DNA from 3 places in the Paenibacillus sp. J22P169 genome. Region 3 is predicted to be linked to each of the others. Evidence: riboswitches for the same ligand, from Rfam matches in the RefSeq annotation. Region 3 holds a riboswitch; each other region holds the start of a gene.

Region 1 (7,106 bases), on a different contig from region 3:
AGAAACCGCAGCGCAGCTTGTTGGGGTAGATATACGCCCGGAAGTGCTGCACATCGCGGAGTCGAAGAGTTGGCCGAAGGGGAATGCTAGCTTTGTGGAAGGAGATGCGTACAAGCTCTCCGAGATACGCGGGGAATTTGATTACGGATTGGCGAACTTCTGGTTCTCCCACATTCCGCGCAATCGGATCGACAGCTTTTTACAAGGTTTCCATGAACGGTTGGGCAGTGGGGCGCAGGTTTTTATCGCGGATAACGTGTATGTACCTGGAAGAGGCGGCGAGCTCATTACCCATGAGGATAGCGAGGATACGTACAAAAGACGCGAGCTAGCCGACGGCTCCAAGCATGAAATTCTCAAAAACTATTTTACGTACGAAGAGTTGAATGACATTTTTCGACCTTTGTCCCAGCATTTGCGTATCTTCGTCGGGGGCAGCTTCTGGTATGTGAGTTATACGATCAAATAGCCACCCCAACTTTCACTACTCCATAGGAGGCATCGACCATGAGTGTAACGTTCCATACGACGGTTATGAAAGCCCAAAATAAGAATGCCACGGGGATTTCCATTCCCGAAGAGGTCATGACCACGTTAGCAGGAGGCAAAAAGCCCAGCGTATCCGTGACCCTGAATGATTACACGTATCGGACGACGGTTGCGGTCATGGGCGGCGAATACCTCATCCCGCTTAGTGATGCCCACAGACAGGCCTCCGGTTTGAAGGCAGATGATCCCGTCGAGGTGACGTTGGCCTTGGATCTCGCGCCTCGCACCGTGGAAATTCCTGCGGATCTTCAATCCGCATTGTCGGAAGTGGATGGCGCTGTGCAACGGTTTGAAGCGCTCGCTTTCTCCAAGCGCAAAGAATTCGTCCGACAGGTCGAGGACGCGAAAACACAAGAGACGCGTCTCTGCCGAATTGCTAATGTTGTCACACAGATAAGCGATGTCTAAGTGCTCGACATCCTTTAGTGCCCTGACGTGAATTTCAGCCCGAGCACACCAACTAGAATCAAAACCATAAACAAGATACGCACTAAACTGATCGGTTCATCAAGAAATAGTGTGCCAATGATAATGGCACCGACTGCACCGATGCCGGTCCAAGCCGCATAGGCGGTACCGATAGGAAGAGTTTTTGTTGCTACTGCTAAGAAATAGAAACTAACGATCATGCCTAGAATAGTAACAATGGATGGGACAAGTCGGGTAAATCCGTTGGAAAATTTCAATGATATGGCCCACACCACCTCAAAAACACCTGCAATGACCAGGTATAACCATGCCATAATGAACACTCCTTCATGTAGATATTATGTCGCCAGTGCCACAAAAAAAACAAAGAAAAGCCCGGGAATATCGCACTGCTGCGATAGACTCCCGGGCTTTTCTCCCTCCGTGACCACAGCGTATCCGCTGTGTGTTTTCCCTTGGACCAGCCGGCGACATGCGCCGCGGAACCCTAGAAAACGACATGCCGTTATTATAGGCTGGCTAACATATCATGTCAAGTTATACATTTTGGCTGCCTAGTTGGCTTTTTCCTACTCTTCCAGCGGAATTCCGTTCAATGCCAGATGTGCGCGGAACATATCCATGCCGTCTGGCTGCTCCTGTTCGGGTACCCACGTAGCGGGATCCCAAATCTTCGACAGCTTGAGGGCGCGACTGCAATGCACAAAGCATTCCTGCACCTCGACGCCGACAGCGGCGATGGGGGATTTCCCATTCAGCTGCATCGTCGCTAGTAGCTCCTCGTCCTTTGTTAACCAAGCGCGGCCATTGACGCGGAGTACCATGTCGACGCCTGGAATGATGAATAAGAGACCCACTTGTGGGTTGGTTAATATATTTTGCATCGAATCTAATCGGCGGTTTCCGAGTCTTTCGGGATAGATGAAGCGGTGTTCATCTAGAACACGAACGAATCCTGCGCTATCGCCGCGGGGGGAAACATCACACAGTCCATTCGCGCCTGACGTAGATAAGTAGAATAAAGGTGATTTGGCGATGAACGCTCTTGCGTGCTCGTCGATTTGGTTAATAACTTTATTTTGTACTGCCGGATGCGGCTCTCCGATATCTGCTCTAATCTCATCAATGGATTGAATGATGCCAGGAAACGGTGGGGATGTACTATCTTTTATGCTGTCCATACATTCTTATCCTTCCTCGAGGCCGAAGGGCCCGCCCATATTTATTCCTTGTAGTATACGCTGATACCCTCGTTCAAATGAATGAAGCCCTGCAAGTCGCTCTTACGAGCAAAGCTTGCAGGGCTTCATTCTGTGCCGAGAACATTACTTGGATTCAGCAGTTAGTTGATTGTAAATATCATCCCATAGAACACGTCTGGCTGATACATACCGCTTCGCATAATAGGATTCGCTCAACTTATTCTTAACAACACCTTGATTGGTAGCGGAGTGAACGAATTCACCATTACCGAGGTACATCCCTACGTGAGAGATGCCGCTGCCATCTGTGTTGAAAAATACAAGATCGCCCTTACGAAGATCACTTTTGTCAACCCAGTAGCCTTCACTGTTTTGTGATTTGGAGCTGTGTGGAAGGTCGATGCCGAACTCGTCGAACAAGTAGGACGTGAAACCAGAGCAATCGAATCCTTTGGTTGTCGTTCCTGCCCATCTGTAAGGAGTTCCAACAAGCTCGTCTACCGCTTTATCCATATTGGATGCTGCGAAAACGCTTCCTACACTAACACTCAAAAACAAAACAAGACTAAAAATAAGACCAACAACTTTCTTCAACTGCTTGTCTCCTTCCGGTGCCTACGAGGTTAGCTGGAGGGTTCGGTTGAAGGTTCCCTATGATCCCTGTCTTGCAAGATCAATTCACCCGGAGTGGTTCCCCCGTTTCCCCATAAACTGAGGAATTCGGCATGAAATATTTGGTTTTTTGATGCTAGTCCTTTTAATTCGTCATAAACAATGAAATTCCTCTTTTTTTATAAGAAAAAAGGCTGAAAATTAGGCGAATCGTTCGGAAAACAGACGAAAAAAAGCCCCTTTCTCATGGAGAAGGGGAGAATGCCTGCCTATTGGCTGTTTTGCTGGATATTAATTGGATATTTTGGCTGAAAGAAGCTGATATTGGGAAGAAATGCCCCAGATTTGGATGAAAATATGGAAGAGAGGATACAGTTGATAAATGATTAGTGCTATCAGTCCCGCCCATAGGTAGGTAGCTGTGACCGTGACCCCTGCCAAAAGTCCTGTGAACACTAACAGAATGATGGCAAGTCCGATAATCGGCAGTGAGTATCGAAAGAAAGAGAAGATCGTCGATGTGATACCTAGCTTGGCCGCGATGGCGAATTGCACATACATAAACAGCAGCTGCAGGAGAAATCCGTAAATCAGTAGACTCAGTATCCAAGGCAGAAGCTTGAGAATGACCTGCTCATAGGAACCGCTATGCCCAAGAACATAAGCAGCTTTCGGGAGGAGCCAGATGAGTGGAAACAGGGTAAGTGCGATCCGGATGAGATACACGAGTAGAAAAGGGAGCATAAGCTTTTTCATCCCGCGAAAGAAACGGTAGCCAGCATTCTGGTGAGCGTGCGTGAGTGAATAATAAACACCGCCATTTAAGAGAGGCGTCAGCAGCATGCGAGCACACAAGAGAGCACCTAGCCACCATAAATAGGAATAGCTGAGATCTGTTTTAATTAACTGGAACTGGCCTTCAGCTAGAAAGATCTGCAATGCCTGCTTGGGCTGCTCGGCGCCAGGGAACCGATGCATGAGGGGGACGAGTATTCCCTGCACGAGTTTATACAGGAGAATACCCCAGCCCATCTGATAAAGGAATAAAATGATCGTGGCAAAGGGCTGTGCCATAGCTGCCCTGAAGCCTGATTTGATATAGGTGGCCAACGAGGGTCCCTCCTCAGAGTTTGTCATGAGACGTAAGCCAAGTCCTTACCAGGCGACTGAGCCGAATATGGCTTGCAGGAACTGAATAATGCCGAGATTCCACCGAATTTGCCACTTTGTATTTAATTGGGTTTGATAAAAGTTGTTGATGTGCTTATTTTCGAGAATGAGCGTGTACTTGGGATCAATGCGCACCCAGTCGACAGGGGAGGCATGCGTTAATTTGAACTCAATGCTGCCTTCCTTACCATCCCATGTTTTATCTAACGTTGTACCATCTGCGAAGTGGAACTGGACAGGCACTTCCGGTGAGTTGCCGCCATGCTTCACGATGCGGACCGTGCTTTCGTAAGTCTCGGACCCCTTGCTGCCCTGAGGCTGGACGTGTACACTCTCGACAGAATAATCCATCATCATACCGCCATAGACATACTGATTAAAGAAATCATCCCACTTTGTTTTGCTGACATCCTCCACAACTTGTTGGAAGTCCTTCGTAGAAGGGTGCTTGAACTGCCACCTTTGGAAATAGGTTTTCATAATACGGTCCATCACCTTCGTACCGACTTGCTGCTCAATTGCTTTCAGCACGAGCTTGCCACGCGTGTACACATTTTCTGCATACTGATCATGACCTTTGTAAGCCCATGCATCCTTCTGCAGCCCATTGGGTGAGGTAATATAACTGGATTCGACAGGCAAATTAGGTACATCCCCATATTCAGCTTCCATGACTTTATCCTCCGCATAAGAGGTGAAGCCTTCATCCAGCCATGCTTCTTCGAATTCATTGCTGGCAACGAGTCCATAGAAGAATTGGTGGCCGATCTCATGCACGACGACGCGTTCCAGCTCTAAGTCGGGATCCTTGTCGCTGGCACCCCAGGCAGTAACCAAAGTCGGATATTCCATGCCGCCCGCGCCATTCCCGCCCGGAGGCGGCACTACGATAGAGAGGGTAGAGTAGGGATACGTTCCGTACCACTGACTGTAACGTGAGAGTGCTTTTTTGGCTGCATACATGTAGCGATCCTTTAAATCTTGATGATTCGGATCGAGGTATAGCTTGATCTTGACCCCAGGAATTTGTGGTGTCGAGAAGGGCTCTTCCACATAGATGAAATGCGGAGAGGCCGACCAAGCGAAATCATGGACATCCTCGGCATAAAATTGGTACGTCTTGGTGCCCTTATCCGTCACAGCAGGCTTCACAGGAAACCCTGTAGCGGCCACAATGTAATTCGCAGGCACTTGGATTTTCACATCATACATGCCGAAATCAGCATAGAACTCGGAATTGCCATGGTATTGATGAAGATCCCAGCCAGGTTCAGTCCGGCCCCTTGTTCCCTTACGTTCATAGGCGGCAACCTTCGGAAACCATTGTCCAGCCATAACAAAGTCATCGACGTACCCCATTCTGGCAAAAGCTGCAGGCAGCTTAACAAGGAATTCGGTTTTGATGGTTACAGTTTCTCCAGGTCCTACGGGCTTAGATAAAGGGATTTTGATCAGTGTATGGTCGTCCTTGTTGCCATCATCCGGCTGCACGAACGACATCCGCTTGGTGAGATCATCACCCGTATCCGACTTCACAGAGAGCAGTTCCATACTTCCGCCACTCTCTGCCTTCGCTTCATCCTCCCGCAGCTTACCTCCAGACTCGCGCATGAATGTCGTTTTCTTCGATGCGAAAGCATTCGGATAGAGGTGCAGATACATTTCTTGTACAGGAACAGAGCCTGGATTTTCCCACGTGAGCGTTTGTTGTCCTTGGAGCTGTTGGGTTTCTGGTGTGTAGGCAACGTTCATGTGATATTCGGCAATACGATAACTAAGTGGTGTTGAGGTTTCTAACGGTTTGCCATTACCATTATCTGCAGGCTGCATGTCCGGTGTCTTAACAATAGGTACATCTTTAGAGACGACAGGAACAGTCCCTCTTGGTGTGGAGGGGAGCAAGGTGTTCGTTATTAACACTGCGCCGGCAGCAAGGAGCATGACAGCAAACCACTGTACCTTGCGGCTATTGAATAGAGCATTCATATCCATGAGATTCACCCCGCCTAAACAAGCATCTACAGCATGTATATGTAGACAACCTAGGGAATATTTCTGCGAGGTGAAAGAAATGTTTAGAAATGGGAATGGGAGACACCGCCCCTTGTTCTAATGGATGACTTTCGCTACAATGAAAGCAAGTCGTCATTTTAACTTTATGTAGAGTGGAAGGTGCCCTTATGGAAGCGGATAAGAAGAAGCTAGCCTTAAATATAGTAAGTTCAAAAGTGAATCACAAAGGCTTCGGTGCAGGAGCCATTGATCTTAGTAACGTCTCCGGCATTATTATTGATGGGGATGAAGCTTATCTGGATGAAGGAACACTGCATGCTAAGAGTAAGATCGAGAAAGGGATTAAATTCTCCACGAACAAGGAGGATGTCCCTAATGGTCGTAAAGCGTGGATCGTGTGGGTAGCGGTTGATCGCACAGAGGATGGCGCCTACTATGCGGGGATGTCTGCTTGTGAGATGTTAATCGATACGGAAGCGCGCCGCGGATGGAAGATTCTTGCGGAGCACGTGAACAAAATGGACGGAGCTATGAAACGTAAGTTTATCCTAGAAGGATTGTCGGACAGTGAGCGGGGAGCCCTTCGAAACACACTGATTGCACATAATGAAGACTGGTGGAACCGCTCGGATCAAAGCCTTAAGGACGCACTCTCCTAAGCTTTCCATAGCGAATATGGAGAATATGAACATTATGTGTCATCCATTGTTACACAATGTCGAAGCGGGTATACTAGACCCTAGTGTATGTTACCTCATATACTAGGACAGCAAAAAGGCAGGACTAAGACGCGCTTAGTACTGCCTTTTTGTGTTTTCATTTAGAGGAATATTAGTCGTTCCACCAACGTTTAAGATCATTCCACCAAGAGCCGTTGTCCCCTTTGGAACCGGCTTTTTGACCGCTCGTCGCATCCGGATTGGCAGGCTTGCCAGTACAATACGTCGTAGGCTCCGTGCCAGCAAGGAAAGCTTCCATTTTGGCGTTCGGACAGTCCTCATTGGATAATTTGCCGCTCACAGGATCAATGTACACGGTCGATACGCCCTCAGGGATTGAGAACATCTTCGGCGGAATAGCATCCAAGGTCTGTTCCGTGAAATCCGCGAAGATCGGCGAGGCTAGGTGTGA
Region 2 (7,106 bases), on a different contig from region 3:
CATCTCATTGTTTCAGCTCTCCACATCACCGCTTAAGCCATATGGTCAGTATCAATCACAGCTCAATACCTATTTGCCGGTTCCAATGCGAGGCTTGTTGTTAGATACGAGGATGTGACTCTTGCAGTTTCTCCTGGCTGGTCAGCAGCCCTTCTGCCTCATCCCGACCTCATTGATCTCTAGCAGAGCCCTGCGTCCGTGCGCTCCTTCTACGGGGAACTGTGCCTTTTAAATTTAAACGGAAAACATGCAGTTAATTTTTCCGTTTCCAGCTTTTAAACTCAAATAACCGGAAAAATTCCAGTTATTTGTTTCATTCCTCCCCCTTTTCAATCAGAAGTGAAGAAATAGCTGTACATTTTCCATTAATTCGCATTCAAAGCCTAATTTAGCCTGATTTACCTGTACTTTTTACAGCTAAAATTCCAACCACTGGCGTTGACTGGTGTTAACTGGCGTTGAACGATTCCGACTCCTGATTTCCTCACAACTACAACTATCACCCATTAACAACAAAAAGCTGTCTCCCAAAGTAGATACATCTACCAGAGAGACAGCTCTTTCAATTTTAAAATAACTTTTTACCTAACACATGGTCAATTGGTATGAAACCAATTACGCGACTATCCATACTATTGTTCCGATTATCTCCCATTACGAAAATATGATCAGCTGGAACGCTCCACTTTTTGTTCCCGTTCGCTCTCATTTCCTCGTTGATGTAAGACTCATTCAGAAGCTCACCGTTGCGGTACATCTGGTTATCCTTAAGCTCAAGCTGATCCCCTGGCTTACCGATCACGCGTTTGATCCATACATGCTTATCATCGCCTCGGATAAATAAGCTGAGTAATGGGCTGTCCATTAAATCATTTTTGAAAGTTCGCTTCATATCAACCCTAGAATCGATAATGACAATGTCCTCATAATTGGGTTCATAATGAAACGTATGTGAAAGCTTCGAAACATACACACGTTGGCTATCATGTAACGTCGGATCCATAGAATGACCGCTAACTCTCGTCGATTGAAACACAAACACACCTAGAAATACAACTAGAACAAAAGAAATTGCTATGGAACCAAACCAGCTCCAAATCTGTTTGACTACATTCAAGCTTATCGCTCCTTGCCTTATTCCGCCAGCCCGTGCTTGAAGGCATATATCGCCGCTTGTGTGCGATCTTCTACGCCTAGCTTGGACAAAACGTTAGTGACGTGGAATTTTACCGTCTTCACACCAATGAATAAATCATCAGCTAGCTCTTGATTGGATTTGCCTTTCGCGATCAAGCGAAGAACTTCCATCTCGCGGTCCGTTAATTCTTCATGCGGCTCTGCAGCCGGCTTAGGTTGACGAAAGCGATTCATGATTTTCGAAGCAACCTGTGACTCTAGAATCGACTGCCCTTTGGCCGCGGCTCTAATCGCTTGCGCGATCTCGGACGCCCGCGAGGTTTTCAATAAATAGCTGAAGGCACCTGCTTCGATAACTGGATACATTTTCTCATCATCTAGGAAGCTAGTCAATACAATGACCTTACATTCTGGGTATAGTTGCAGTAATTTCCTTGTCGTTTCAATGCCGTCCATGCCTTCCATAACAAGGTCCATCAGCACGACATCTGGACGATATTCTTGAGCTAGACGAATGCCATCGTGACCATTGCTCGCTTCGCCAACGACCTCAATTCCATCTTCCGTCCCTAGAACAGCTGCAAGTCCAATTCTGACCATTTCATGGTCATCGACAAGTAGTACTTTGATTAAGGTGTCGTCCATTCGCTTCTCCCTCTCTATGTACAGTGCTAATTCTCGATCAATTGAGGATCGCTTGCCAGAATAGGTACCCGAATCTCGATACGGGTGCCTCGATCAGGTGCCGTAATGATATCAACGGATCCTCCGATTTCGTTAACGCGTTCCTTCATAGACACGATTCCATATGAAGTTAGCTTCTTCGCATCAAGCTCGAACCCAACACCGTCATCGCGGATCACTAATCGAATGCCGTCTGAACGATGCAGCAGCTTCACTTCCAGTTTATTCGCCTTGGAATGACGCAGCGCATTCGAAAGTGCTTCTTGTACAATTCGGAACAAATGATCTTCGATCCCTTTGTTTAAGCGAATTTCATCATCCATATCCCAGCTAATCGCCATAGGGACCTTGGCAGCCAGCTCTTTTAAGAGCTCAACAAGGCCTTCGGACAATCGTTTTCCTTCGAGATGGATCGGTCGCAGATGCAGTAATAGGGCTCTCATTTCGGATTGAGCGACGGAGGCCATTTCTTCAATCAGATGAATTTGCCGCTTCGCTTTCTCGAAATCCTTATCCAACGTTCGACCTACAGCTGTCGCAGTCATTGAAATAGCGAACAATTGCTGACTTACCGCATCATGCAGCTCGCGTGCCAAACGCTGGCGCTCTTCAATGACTGCGGCAAGCTTGGCTTTTTCGGTAAGCTCAGCATTACTATTGGAGAGTCGTTGGAGTGAGGTCACTTGCTCCTCCCATCGCTTCATAATACGGCTGAGTTGTTCGCCTAAACGTCCAATTTCATCATCTTCCCCGTATTGAAAGCCTTCACGGGCAAATGTCCCTTTTTCTAATAAAATCATCGTTTCCATCATCGGCTCAAGTCTGCGTGTCACCTTAGAGCTGTTCCAATATCCGAACACAGCACCAATCACACCTAGAATCAACAGGGCCATGAATGAAAATTTAACCCCCTGCTGCCAGCTGGAAAAGGGTTCAATCAAATGCCGTGAATTCAAAAAATAAAGCATAGCACCGAAAACAGCGAAGCTAAAGAGGATGGCCTCCCCCATGCTGCGCCATATCATATTCGTTAAACGTCGTTTGTAGCCGTCCACGTGGTGATGAACCCCCTTGAAATAAACGGCTATACCGTCCAATAAGGATGGTTTCGTTTATCTAAAATATAGTCCATGTAATGTGTGAAACAATATTTCCAAGAAATTTACAATACTTTGACCTTGATATCTCCTACGATAAAAGAGAGCACGAGTTTCACCCGATGGTCGCAATGTTGATAATTCTCCGATTGCCATACCACTTTGTTCATCACACCTGTTTCACGCTCTTCAGCGATATGAAGCTGACCGAACATGACAGAAGCTGTAACGGAAACGCCGATATCATCAGGTACCTTTATATCAATATCCCCTACAACGCCCTGTAGGATGACTGTCGTTTCCTTTTGTTCTAAAATGGCCAACGAGAGATCAATATACGTCTCCCCCACCAAATACCATGTCGACGTATTTCGCAGAATCCAAGGCTCTCGGCCGAGGCGAACGCTATCAACAATCTTTTGCTTTTGTATATAAGAATCATCCTTATGAACCTGTTTAGATCGAATAAAAAAGAACCCTAATGAAATCAACACAACTGAAATGACAATTGCGAGATGATCACCAAATAAAATAACGGCACCAATCCCCATCAACACATAACCCTTGCGCTCTTTGCGTGAACGAACACGATGAATGCCCAGCAGAATAAGGATTACGGCCATAATGGGAAAAAAGCCTATGGTATGATCTAGAAGCAAAAAAACACCGGCTCCAATCAGCACAAGCGCTGTATTCCGGCTGCGGTTATTTTTCATTTCTTCTCCCATCGATGCACCTCCTCTGGCTGCCATTTCACTTTCGTTCATACGATTCCTAGCATACCATAAGAATGGACGACCTCCAAGATGCAAATCCTTATAGGGCAAGGCTTTGCTTTTCATGGAGGTCACGAGCCAATGCTATTTCCGGTTGTGCGGATCCCGCTCATCGCGAGCACGCTGCTCCTGTTGCCACTCATGCTGCAGTCGGGTACGCAGCGCGCGCAGTTCATGCTGAAGGTTGTCTCCGGCTTCCTTCAGCGTCTCCTTCGACAGGCGGCCCGCCACGCGGAGCCCCTGCAGTGCCTCCCGGCCGAGCTCGCGGCCGGCGACCTCCAGCTCGCGCCATGTGTCGCGAGCCTCTTTCCCGTGCAGCCCGCCATGCGGCTGCACATCCTCGGCTGCGTGCCCGGCACGCAGTCCGCGCAGTTCCTCTGCGAGCGCCAGGCACAAGTCCTGGCTGCTCGCGTACTGCGCGCGGTAGTGCTCGCAAGCGGCTTCCTCGCGCAGCTTCTCTTGCAGAGCGAGCCGCGCGAGATCCTCTTCGCCGGCGCGCATTGCAAGCTCCGCTTGCTCGCCGCGCAGCTTCGCCATCTCTTCCGCTCTCGCGATGTGACTACGCAGCGCAATCGTGGCCTGGAGCGCATCGTCATAGCGCTCCTCAAGCTTGGCAATGGTGCCATCATCATAGGTACCTGGATTCGTTTTGCCTATAGTCTCCTGCCAAACGGTTTCAGCCATTTTGCCAATACGGTCAAATATATTAGTAGGATCAATTTCCCGATTCTTATTATTCATGTCAAATCGCCCCTCACCCTTCATCATACTCCTATCGTAGCTCAATCACAGACGTTCTAAAACCGACTATCGACCGTTTTTGAACCTAGACCTAAGTCTAGTATGAAAGGGCATAACCATATATTGGTCGTTGTTCAGGCATGTCTGTGATGATAAAATATTTGAAGCCGAGTCTGGTGCATAAATTTAGGCACTGGTACGGGGGACGAAATACTTGGGGTGAATATTTGCTTCGGCTTGGAGCAGACTAGGGAGAACCTTCTTCCCGAACCCGTCAACTAACCTCGAAGGCTCATGAAGGAGGATTACCAATTGAATAAGCTTATCAAAGGGTTAACTGGCCTTGCTGTTTCTCTAACAGTATTGGCAGGAGGCTTTCTTTCCCCATTTACAGCCCAAGCAGCTGAAATGGAAGTGAAAGTGCAAGTCAATGATGACCTGATCCATTTCCCTGATGCACAGCCATTTCTGGATGGCAACCACACGACCCAAGTTCCACTGCGGTTTGTGACCGAGAAGCTCGGTTATACGGTGAATTGGAAAAAAGATGGAAAACAGATTGAAGTAACACTAACTAACAATCAACATACGATTACCTTGGTTTCAGGTCAAAAAGAAGCCCTCGTTGATCAGGAGACCGTCATCTTAGATGGCGCTTCCCAGTATCAAAATGGGCGGGTTTATGTGCCGCTTCGCTTTCTGTCCACGGCTGCAGGTGTACCTGTACAGTGGGATGCGAGCAGTAAACTGGCCATCCTGAGTAAAGATGGCGGAAAGCATGCACCTGATTATCAAGTTTTTGAATCTACAGCTTATTCAGCAGATCCTTCTGAAAATGGTGGATACGGGGCCTTTGATTACTTGGGTAACCCACTTGCGATCGGCACAGTTGCTGTTGATCCATCCGTAATTCCACTTGGTACCAAACTTTATATCGAAGGTTATTCATTTAGTGGTCTTCCTACTGGCGGAATGTACGCTTATGCAACGGATACCGGCGGTGCCATTAAAGGTAAGCGACTGGACATCTTTATCCCAGGCTCGAGAAAATCACTGCAAAGCTTCGGCATTCAGAAAATTAAAGTGTACCAAATTCCGAATTAATTGAGCAAAAAGCTGCCTTGTGAACCACACAAGGGCAGCTTTTTTTGTAGGTGATTGATCCGGTCAATAAGGGCATTCGTCCAATCAATAGGTATTTCCCCTACATATGTTATATAGTGTTTAACCCACATTAATTCAAGCCGGAGGGGATACTATGTCAGCTGCAGTTGGTTGTGGAACGCCAGGATACGGAAATTCCGTAGGTGTTATTCTTGTTCTTTATGTACTGTTGGTCATCATTCTTGCTACATTCTACTAGGACCATCTTCCGTTAAGTATTTACTTTGCAAATAGCCCTGCCTGTTGAAACTTCTAGGAATAGAAGCTTTCAGCAGGCGGGCTTTTTCATTTCAAATTGATACCACTTGTTCGAAAAAAAAGCGCTACAGCTGACCCTCCTGATAGACGGTTACTTGTTAGCGCCAAACTTCTGTTGATATTGGTTATATCATTTCATGAATACATGTATAAACGTATAAGTTCATCTATTAACGTGTTGTATAAACCTTCACACTATCACCACGCTGATACCCTTGACCTCCGGCAGGAAGCCAGATCAAGCAATCCGCATCTTTAATCGACACCATGATACTCGACTTATCGATGCCAGCAGGTCTGACCCATATAGACCCTGCCTCGACACGTTTGGTCCCCCGAATATAACGGGGATAGGCAGAGGGTTTATCATAAGTCACATCCAGAAAGGCCGTAAACTCTTCTGCCTCAGGACGCTGACTCCCTAACATCGTCTTAATAATCGGCTTTGCGAATAGTTCGAAGCCAACGAACGATGCGCCTGGATTACCAGACAACGCTACTAGCAGCTTATCCTTCCAGAAAGCAGCACTCGTCGGGGTACCTGGCCGCATTGCCACCTTATTGAACAACAGCTTTCCGTCAAATCGACCGAATAACTCGACAAGGACATCATAATCACCAACAGAGACACCGCCAGAAGTGAGAATGAGATCCACATCAGGCAATACAGCCTCAATAGCGGCTTCCACCTGCTGAGGATCATCAGTGAGCGCTGGCATGATCAAAGCCGCTCCACCTGCTGCCTCTACTTGTGCGGCTAGCATGTAGCTGTTGCTGTTGCGTATTTTCCCAGGCTGCATTTCCTGTTCGACGGGTAAGAGCTCCGAACCTGTTGAGAAAATAGCCACCTTAGGCTTTCGGTATACCTCAACCACGGAGTACCCAAAGGTTGCCAGGATCGCAGCTTCCCCCGGACCAATCTGATCCCCACGTGCAATTACGAACTCCCCACGTACAACTTCTCCGGCAATCGGGGTTATATTACTTGCTTCTTGCACATTTTTCTTAATCCGTACCTTGGCGTCCATGGATGACAAGGAAGCATCCTGCAAGGAATCCGTCATCTCCAGCATCACAACAGTGTCTGCGCCATCTGGAACAGGCGCCCCCGTCATGATACGAGCAGCCATCCCTTCTAGAATCGTAAGTTGGGGCATGGTTCCGCTTGGAATCCGCTCAATGACTTGTAGCACAACCGGTGTGTCAGGAGTTGCTGATGCAATATCCTGAGAACGAACAGCATACCCAT
Region 3 (7,106 bases):
TAATCTACAGTGCATTTCCACTATTTATAATTGATTTGGAGAAATAGGGCAAACTGAGACGAACATATCACATCTAGGTGGTGTACATATTGTTGTCTGATCTGAAACGTTTGTTAATTGGCCAACCATTGAAGTCCCACGAATTGGGCGAGCAGAAGCTTAATAAAAAGAAAGCCTTGGCCATTCTGTCATCGGATGCGCTTTCCTCGGTTGCTTATGGTCCAGAGCAGATTCTAATTGTCTTAATTACGATTAGCGCAGCAGCTTTCTGGTATACAATCCCTATCGCTTGCGGTGTTCTGTTTCTGTTAGTAGCCCTTATATTGTCATATAGACAAATCATCTTTGCTTATCCGCATGGGGGAGGTGCCTATGTCGTTTCGAAAGAGAACCTAGGTATGAACGCTGGGTTGTTCGCAGGCGGGTCCTTATTGGTCGATTACATTTTGACTGTAGCGGTAAGTATTTCTGCAGGTACCGACGCGATAACATCAGCTTTCCCAAGCTTACATGCCTACACGGTCCCTATTGCATTAGCGCTGGTGTTCTTTATTACGATCCTCAATCTCCGCGGTATAACAGAGTCGGCGTCTATTCTAGCGTATCCCGTTTATTTGTTTGTGGTGGCATTGCTTATCCTCATTGGTGTTGGTTTGTACAAAATTGTTACTGGCCAAATCTCAGCCGATTTACATGCGCCATTGGGGACACCCGTAGCGGGAATATCACTATTCATATTGCTAAGAGCCTTCTCCTCAGGCAGCTCGGCTTTAACTGGGGTTGAGGCGATTTCCAATGCGATTCCTAACTTTAAGACTCCTGCCCCGAACAATGCTTCGAAAACTTTGATGGCTATGGGCCTTTTATTAGCCATTCTGTTCGCGGGCATTATCTACCTAGCGTACTACTACGGCATTGCGCCGCGCGAGAAGGAAACCGTCGTTTCCCAGATAGCGACTGTTACATTCGGTAAGAATCTGATGTATTATATCGTCCAAGGCACAACCGCGATGATCCTTGTTCTTGCAGCGAATACGGGGTATTCTGCGTTTCCCTTGTTGGCGGTTAATCTGGCCAAAGATAAATTTATTGCCAAAATGTTTACCATGCGCGGAGACAGATTGGGCTATTCGAACGGGATTATCTTCCTAGCCGTTACCTCCATGCTGTTAATTATTGTGTTCAAAGGGCAAACGGAGCAGCTCATCCCACTCTATGCCGTGGGGGTGTTTATCCCCTTTACACTGGCTCAGACAGGAATGTTGGTGAAGTGGATTCGGGAAAAGCCGAGAGGCTGGTTGCTCAAATTATCAGTAAATTTGGTTGGCGCATTCATGAGCTTTATCGTCATGATGATCTTCTTTATCACCAAATTTGGACAAGTGTGGAGTGTCCTCATTTTCCTCCCGCTCATTGTTTTTATTTTTCATCAAATTAAAAAACACTACGATGCGATCGCTGAACAATTGCGCCTCACTTCTTGTGAACCCGTCATCCCGATTGAAGGGAATGTCATGATCGTACCAGTTGCAGGCTTCACCAATGTGGTGGAGAATTCGTTGAACTATGCCAAATCACTTTCACCCGATCAAATTATTGCGGTGTATGTGGCTTTTGAACGAGACGATGAGAAAAAGTTTGAGGAGAAATGGCAGAAGTGGCAGCCCGATGTGCGTTTAGTCACGCTGCATTCCCATTATCGAAGTATTGTTCATCCGCTGACCAAATTCATTGATACGGTGGAACACAAGGCTTCGGAGTCTAAATTCCGGGTAACCGTGATCATCCCACAGTTTATACCCAAGAAAAATTGGCATAACATCCTGCACAATCAATCCAGCTTGCTGATAAGGGCCTTCCTGCTGTATAAGCGGAACTTGATTGTGACGACTGTGCCGTATCATTTGAAAAAGTAGGATGGGGTGGCTGCGGCTTGACGGGATAGTGAGTTTCAAAAGGGGAAACTCCTCCGGCATGTGAGTAAGTCGATTTTTTCGACTAACTGGGCACGGAATGCTCCTCCGGCACGTGAGTAAGTCGATTTTTTCGACTAAGTGGGTACGGAAAGCTGCTCCTCCGACCCGCGAGTTAGTCGATTTAGTCGACTAACTGGGCACGGAAAGCTCCTCCGGCACGTGAATTAGTCGATTTACTCGACTAACTCGGTACGGAAAGCTCTTCCGGCACGTGAGTTAGTCGATTTTATCGACTAATAGGGTACGGAAAGCTCCTCCGGCACGTGAGTTAGTCGATTTTATCGACTAATAGGGTACGGAAAGCTCCTCCGGCACGTGAGTTAGTCGATTTTTTCGACTAACTGGGCAGGGAATGCTCCTGCGGCACGGGAACCCAATGCTCAATAATTAATTATTTACGATTACTTTACCTCATGTGATATTAAGCGTATAATATTTTTACGAACTAATGTTCTTATGAGGGTGTGAGGGAATGAAATTTAACGTAAATCGACAGAATGAAAAATTAGCGAATGTAATTAGTGAAGCTCTTCAAGATCAGAAATTTATCATCTTGAGCATATATGATGACAAGGGTGACCGTCAGATTACCGGTTTAATAACTAAGCTTGATCAGGAATCTAGAAGAATAAAGGTATCTCATGAAGAGGGTATCGACTGGATTCCACTTGATGATCTACTTAGTGCAGAAATTGCTACATACAGGGAAAGCTTCATCTAACATTCTTTGTTATCTGAAGCTTTTTGTTATTTTAACGGCTTTTTTTCATTAAGATTTCCATCTGATGCTCTTCACTTACCCGTTTCATAAACCCACGAAGCTCTTCCTCTGTTTCACAGACGGCGGCATGTTCCAACCAAACAAAGAATTTCTTCTTCAGAACGGCAGAAACATGAAGGGGGTATGTCTCCCGCGATTTGATGATATACAATCCTGAGGCAACTTCATTCCAAGGTGATTTGAAAATCGTACGGATAGACAAGCGAGTCCGCTTCTCCCAATCCTGTTTCTTTTGCTTGTTTCTTATAGACTGATACATTCTCTTAATGATTTGATGATCAGATATTTCGGTCCATGTTGAAAATCCGGACAGGATAGCATCTTGTGTAATCTCGGACTTTTCTTTAGAAAACCAGTAACCAACAATGATAGGGAAATGATTTTCCTCTTCTAGCCATAAGACACCAAACCACTCGTAATGTAAATCAACCGGATTTAACAAATGAGGTGCTATCCCTAAATAATAACGGGGGGAGGAAGTCATGACAGTTCTCCTTTTTGACTTAGTCTCAGAGTCGGTAGTGAATGAATATATGTCATAATTGTATGTTTGAACCGTATAAAAAGGGGGTAAAGAATGAATAGCAAACGTATAAAAATAGAATAAAAATGTAAATCCGTTGGTTTTCTAAACGTCGTTGGAGCATAGGCCGGATTACAGCAAAATGGCAAAAACGGAAGTAAGTCGAAGCATTTCTATCGAAAATGCATGTGTTTTATAATTGGTCGCGCTTTCATAAACATCACCTACCACAGATTGCGAAATAAGTGCTTCCAGCGCATTTTACATCCATGAGCAAACGGCGTAACATTCGGTTCAGCAACAACACATAGATGCACAACGCTGAGTTCCCGCAAGGGAAACGGGGGAACCAACCGGAGCCGATCGTCATGTAGAATCGGTTCCTCGGGGTGAATCTAAAGCAAGCGCAGCTTGCCAAAGTAGGGCACTTCCAAGCCCGAATCCGACAGCTAACCTCGTAAGCGTATTGGGAGAGAACCACCTTCTTTGCGTGCCTTCCGCAGCGCGATTATTCTCGCTGCTCCGAAGCCCGTGAGTAGAGATTCTCTGCTCTTTGGCTTCTTTTTGTTGTTCACAATTGAGGAGAGTGAATCTATTATGTACCCCGAACCCCTGACGCTAGTAAGAGAATCAGATGCATGTACGAAGGAATGTCAAATTACCCGCATTGAATGTTTTCGATTTGATTGTGAATTATCCGATAAATTGCAGCCTGGGCATGGCACGAACTGTCATTGCGGTTTACTGACGATTTCAACGAATCTCGGAACATGTGGTTTAGGGCAATTCGTGATTCCATGCGGCAACCTTAAAGGGGATTTCGTTCAATGGGCGGCTGTTTTCCAGAAGCTCAAAGGTTTAACCCTTAAGGACGGTTTGCAGTACGTTCATCAGAAACAAGAGGCATGGGGAGAAGTAAGATCTCATTTAATGGCATCTGCACTAACGAATTTATCTGAAAAGCTAGAGAACTTATCAACTGCAAGTGAACAAGAACTACCATGCCTAACTGATCGCACTTATTTATTTGAGCATTCTGGCGCGTATATCTCTTTCTAAGAGAGAGCTTGATTCCAATTCAAAGAGCACCTTCAACCACTTGTAATTGCGTGGGGAGGTGCTCTTTTAATTTAACTAGGTTGGGCGACACGAGAATCCATATTTTTATACTTTTTTTATACGGATGCCATAGTTTCTTTACCCCCTTTTTATACAGATCGGCGTTACAATGATTCAGGCAAGGAGGACGGTGTGCATGCAAAGTGATTTTTTGCTGATAGCTGCGCCAACCAAAGCAGGCGTGGAGTTTATGAAACATACGAAATTGGTTGGTCTTCCTTTTGTTGCATTAACTAACAACAAGATGGAGACAATCAAGTTAGAAGGTCAAGGAGTGAAGAAAATTATCCAAGTGGATACGACGGATCGAGGGGCGTCTATCATTCCCGACTATCCGATTGGGAATGTCGTTTTGTTCGAGGAAAGCTTACCTTTATGCTGCAGGTATATCCAGATATGCCGTAGTTGGACCTCCAGGTCCATTTATATCATCACGCAAAGCGTGAATCCCCGGTTGATTTATAAAGGACTGGGTGCTGATCATGTCATTTATTCTAAAAATGGTGACGTCAAATTTCTACTATCAGCTCTAAAAACAAATAAAAACATAGGTTCTGTCTGATTTAAAGGAGGTGTGTCCGTGTACAACGATGTAACGATGATTTTATTATTTGCCGTAACATTTCTAGGGTTTTGGGGATTTGCGAAATATTGTGAAAAGGCGTAAAGGAGGCAATCAAATGATTGTTATTGGATTAATTGCATGTGCCATCATTGTATATCTCGGTTTTGTTTTAGTGAAGCCGGAGAAATTTTAATTCTAGAATATGAGATTATGTAAGCAAGGGGAGAACCTACTATGGGTATGGGATTGTTACAAGTAGTCATCACACTGGGTATTATCATGCTTTTGGTAAAGCCAGTGGGGAGTTACTTGGTTAAAGTATTCGGCTATGAAAAGAGTGGCCTTGATCGTGTTTTTGGTCCTTTCGAGCGTGTATCTTATCGCATAATGGGCGTTAAAGAAGACGAGGGCATGGGATGGAAAAAGTATTTAGGAGCTGTCCTGTTAGTTAACTTTGTCATGATGCTGCTCATGTATGCGATATTTAGGCTTCAAAAATACTTACCGCTTAACCCTGATGGCATAGGTAATATGCCTCCGGCACTCGCATTCAATACAGCTGTTTCTTTCATTACAAATACGAATTGGCAAGCCTATAGCGGTGAAAATACCATGTCCTATTTGTCACAAATGGTGGGGCTTACGTTCCCGATGTTTACTTCGGCAGCAACTGGATTTGCTATTGCCGTTGCATTCACACGCGGTCTAGTTGGCCGTCAAGATAATCTTGGGAATTTCTATGTCGATATAACAAGAGCGATTACACGGGTATTTCTACCGCTTAGCTTCATAGTTGCATTGGTTTTAGTTTTTCAAGGTGTCCCACAAACCCTACTAGGGGCCGTACAAGCTACAACCATTGAAGGTGCTGGGCAAACAATTACCCGTGGTTTAGTAGCTTCTTTTGAATCTATTAAACACATAGGTACCAACGGTGGTGGCTGGTTCGGTACGAACGCCGCGCATCCATTTGAAAATCCAACACCTGTTGCGAACTTAATCCACATTATTTGTATGATGCTGCTTCCTACATCGCTGGTGTATGCATTCGGCCTCATGATCAAGAACAAGAAGCAAGGCTGGACGATCTTTGCAGCAATGGGGATTATTTTCTTAGTTATGGTCGCTACGGTATTCTATGCTGAGTATAAAGGTGTGCCTGCAGTAGATGCGTTAGGCGTACATGGCAACATGGAAGGTAAAGAGGTTCGATTCGGACCGTCGGAATCAGCTTTATTTACAGCCGTGACCACAGCTGCAACAACAGGCAGTGTAAACAATATGCATGAGTCGCTTACGCCACTTGGAAGCATTGTTCCTTTTGCAGAAATGATGTTGAACAATGTGTTCGGCGGTAAAGGAGTAGGCTTGTTAAACGGCTTGCTTTACTTGATCTTATCCGTGTTTATCTGCGGGTTAATGGTGGGGCGTACGCCAGAGTTTTTAGGTAAAAAGATTGAAGGTAAAGAGATTAAGCTAGCGGCTATCGCGATTCTTACCCATCCGCTTATCATTCTCGCACCGACAGCTTGGGCGCTGATTCGTCCTGAATCTATTCATTCCATAGCCAACCAGGGCACACATGGTCTCTCTGAAGTGCTGTATGCTTTCACATCGGGCGCAGCCAATAATGGATCTGCCTTCGGTGGCCTGACTGCGAACACAAACTTCTACAACTTGGGCATTGGTATGGTGATGCTGTTTGGCCGTTACATTTCGATCATCGCGATGCTGGCTATTGCGGGTTCCCTTGCTACGAAGCGAGTCGTCCCTGTTACGACGGGGACACTGCGGACGAATACTCCCTTATTTATGGGAATTATGATCATGATTATTCTAGTTATTGGTGCTCTAACGTTCTTCCCGGCGCTGGCACTGGGGCCGATTGCTGAACATCTGGCGGCGCGTTAAAAGGATAGACGTAATAGAGATGGAGGATTGATTGGACTGTGGAACGTAAAAAAACTTTAACCAAAGAAATTATGAATCAAGCTATCGTTGATTCGTTCAAAAAATTAAATCCTTGGATTATGATCAAGAATCCGGTCATGTTTGTGGTTGAGATTGGTACGGTGATTACCCTTCTGCTTTCTCTCGCACCTGAGCTTTTTGGCAGCACGGAAGTAGGGCGAGGCTACAACA

The links. A riboswitch is a leader RNA that binds a small molecule or an ion and turns the genes downstream of it on or off. The one in region 3 is predicted to bind cyclic di-AMP.
Region 1: linked by a shared signal. The riboswitch ahead of AC58QG_RS36010 (C40 family peptidase) and the one ahead of AC58QG_RS22435 (hypothetical protein) in region 3 are both predicted to bind cyclic di-AMP.
Region 2: linked by a shared signal. The riboswitch ahead of AC58QG_RS27725 (stalk domain-containing protein) and the one ahead of AC58QG_RS22435 (hypothetical protein) in region 3 are both predicted to bind cyclic di-AMP.

What each region holds. Positions count from the first base shown of each region.
Region 1 covers NZ_JCAUAO010000020.1:22,738-29,843, reverse strand. The annotation lists gene AC58QG_RS36030 (methyltransferase domain-containing protein) at 1-469, shown strand, start outside; gene AC58QG_RS36025 (YdeI/OmpD-associated family protein) at 508-957, shown strand; gene sugE (quaternary ammonium compound efflux SMR transporter SugE) at 972-1,292, opposite strand; guanidine-I (ykkC/yxkD leader) riboswitch at 1,379-1,480, opposite strand; gene AC58QG_RS36015 (MSMEG_1061 family FMN-dependent PPOX-type flavoprotein) at 1,548-2,159, opposite strand; gene AC58QG_RS36010 (C40 family peptidase) at 2,304-2,774, opposite strand; cyclic di-AMP (ydaO/yuaA leader) riboswitch at 2,778-2,916, opposite strand; gene AC58QG_RS36005 (hypothetical protein) at 3,084-3,902, opposite strand; gene AC58QG_RS36000 (M1 family metallopeptidase) at 3,948-5,954, opposite strand; gene AC58QG_RS35995 (YwhD family protein) at 6,143-6,634, shown strand; gene AC58QG_RS35990 (transglycosylase domain-containing protein) at 6,807-7,106, opposite strand, start outside.
Region 2 covers NZ_JCAUAO010000008.1:17,136-24,241, reverse strand. The annotation lists gene AC58QG_RS27755 (hypothetical protein) at 1-118, shown strand, start outside; gene lepB (signal peptidase I) at 569-1,117, opposite strand; gene AC58QG_RS27745 (response regulator) at 1,135-1,782, opposite strand; gene AC58QG_RS27740 (sensor histidine kinase) at 1,809-2,876, opposite strand; gene liaF (cell wall-active antibiotics response protein LiaF) at 2,984-3,760, opposite strand; gene AC58QG_RS27730 (PspA/IM30 family protein) at 3,779-4,435, opposite strand; cyclic di-AMP (ydaO/yuaA leader) riboswitch at 4,591-4,743, shown strand; gene AC58QG_RS27725 (stalk domain-containing protein) at 4,748-5,539, shown strand; gene AC58QG_RS27720 (YjcZ family sporulation protein) at 5,694-5,798, shown strand; gene AC58QG_RS27715 (molybdopterin molybdotransferase MoeA) at 6,028-7,106, opposite strand, start outside.
Region 3 covers NZ_JCAUAO010000004.1:491,732-498,837, forward strand. The annotation lists gene AC58QG_RS22420 (APC family permease) at 90-1,916, shown strand; gene AC58QG_RS22425 (YolD-like family protein) at 2,449-2,697, shown strand; gene AC58QG_RS22430 (hypothetical protein) at 2,729-3,241, opposite strand; cyclic di-AMP (ydaO/yuaA leader) riboswitch at 3,590-3,760, shown strand; gene AC58QG_RS22435 (hypothetical protein) at 3,767-4,339, shown strand; gene AC58QG_RS22440 (hypothetical protein) at 4,536-4,961, shown strand; gene AC58QG_RS22445 (potassium-transporting ATPase subunit F) at 5,080-5,157, shown strand; gene kdpA (potassium-transporting ATPase subunit KdpA) at 5,205-6,875, shown strand; gene kdpB (potassium-transporting ATPase subunit KdpB) at 6,914-7,106, shown strand, end outside.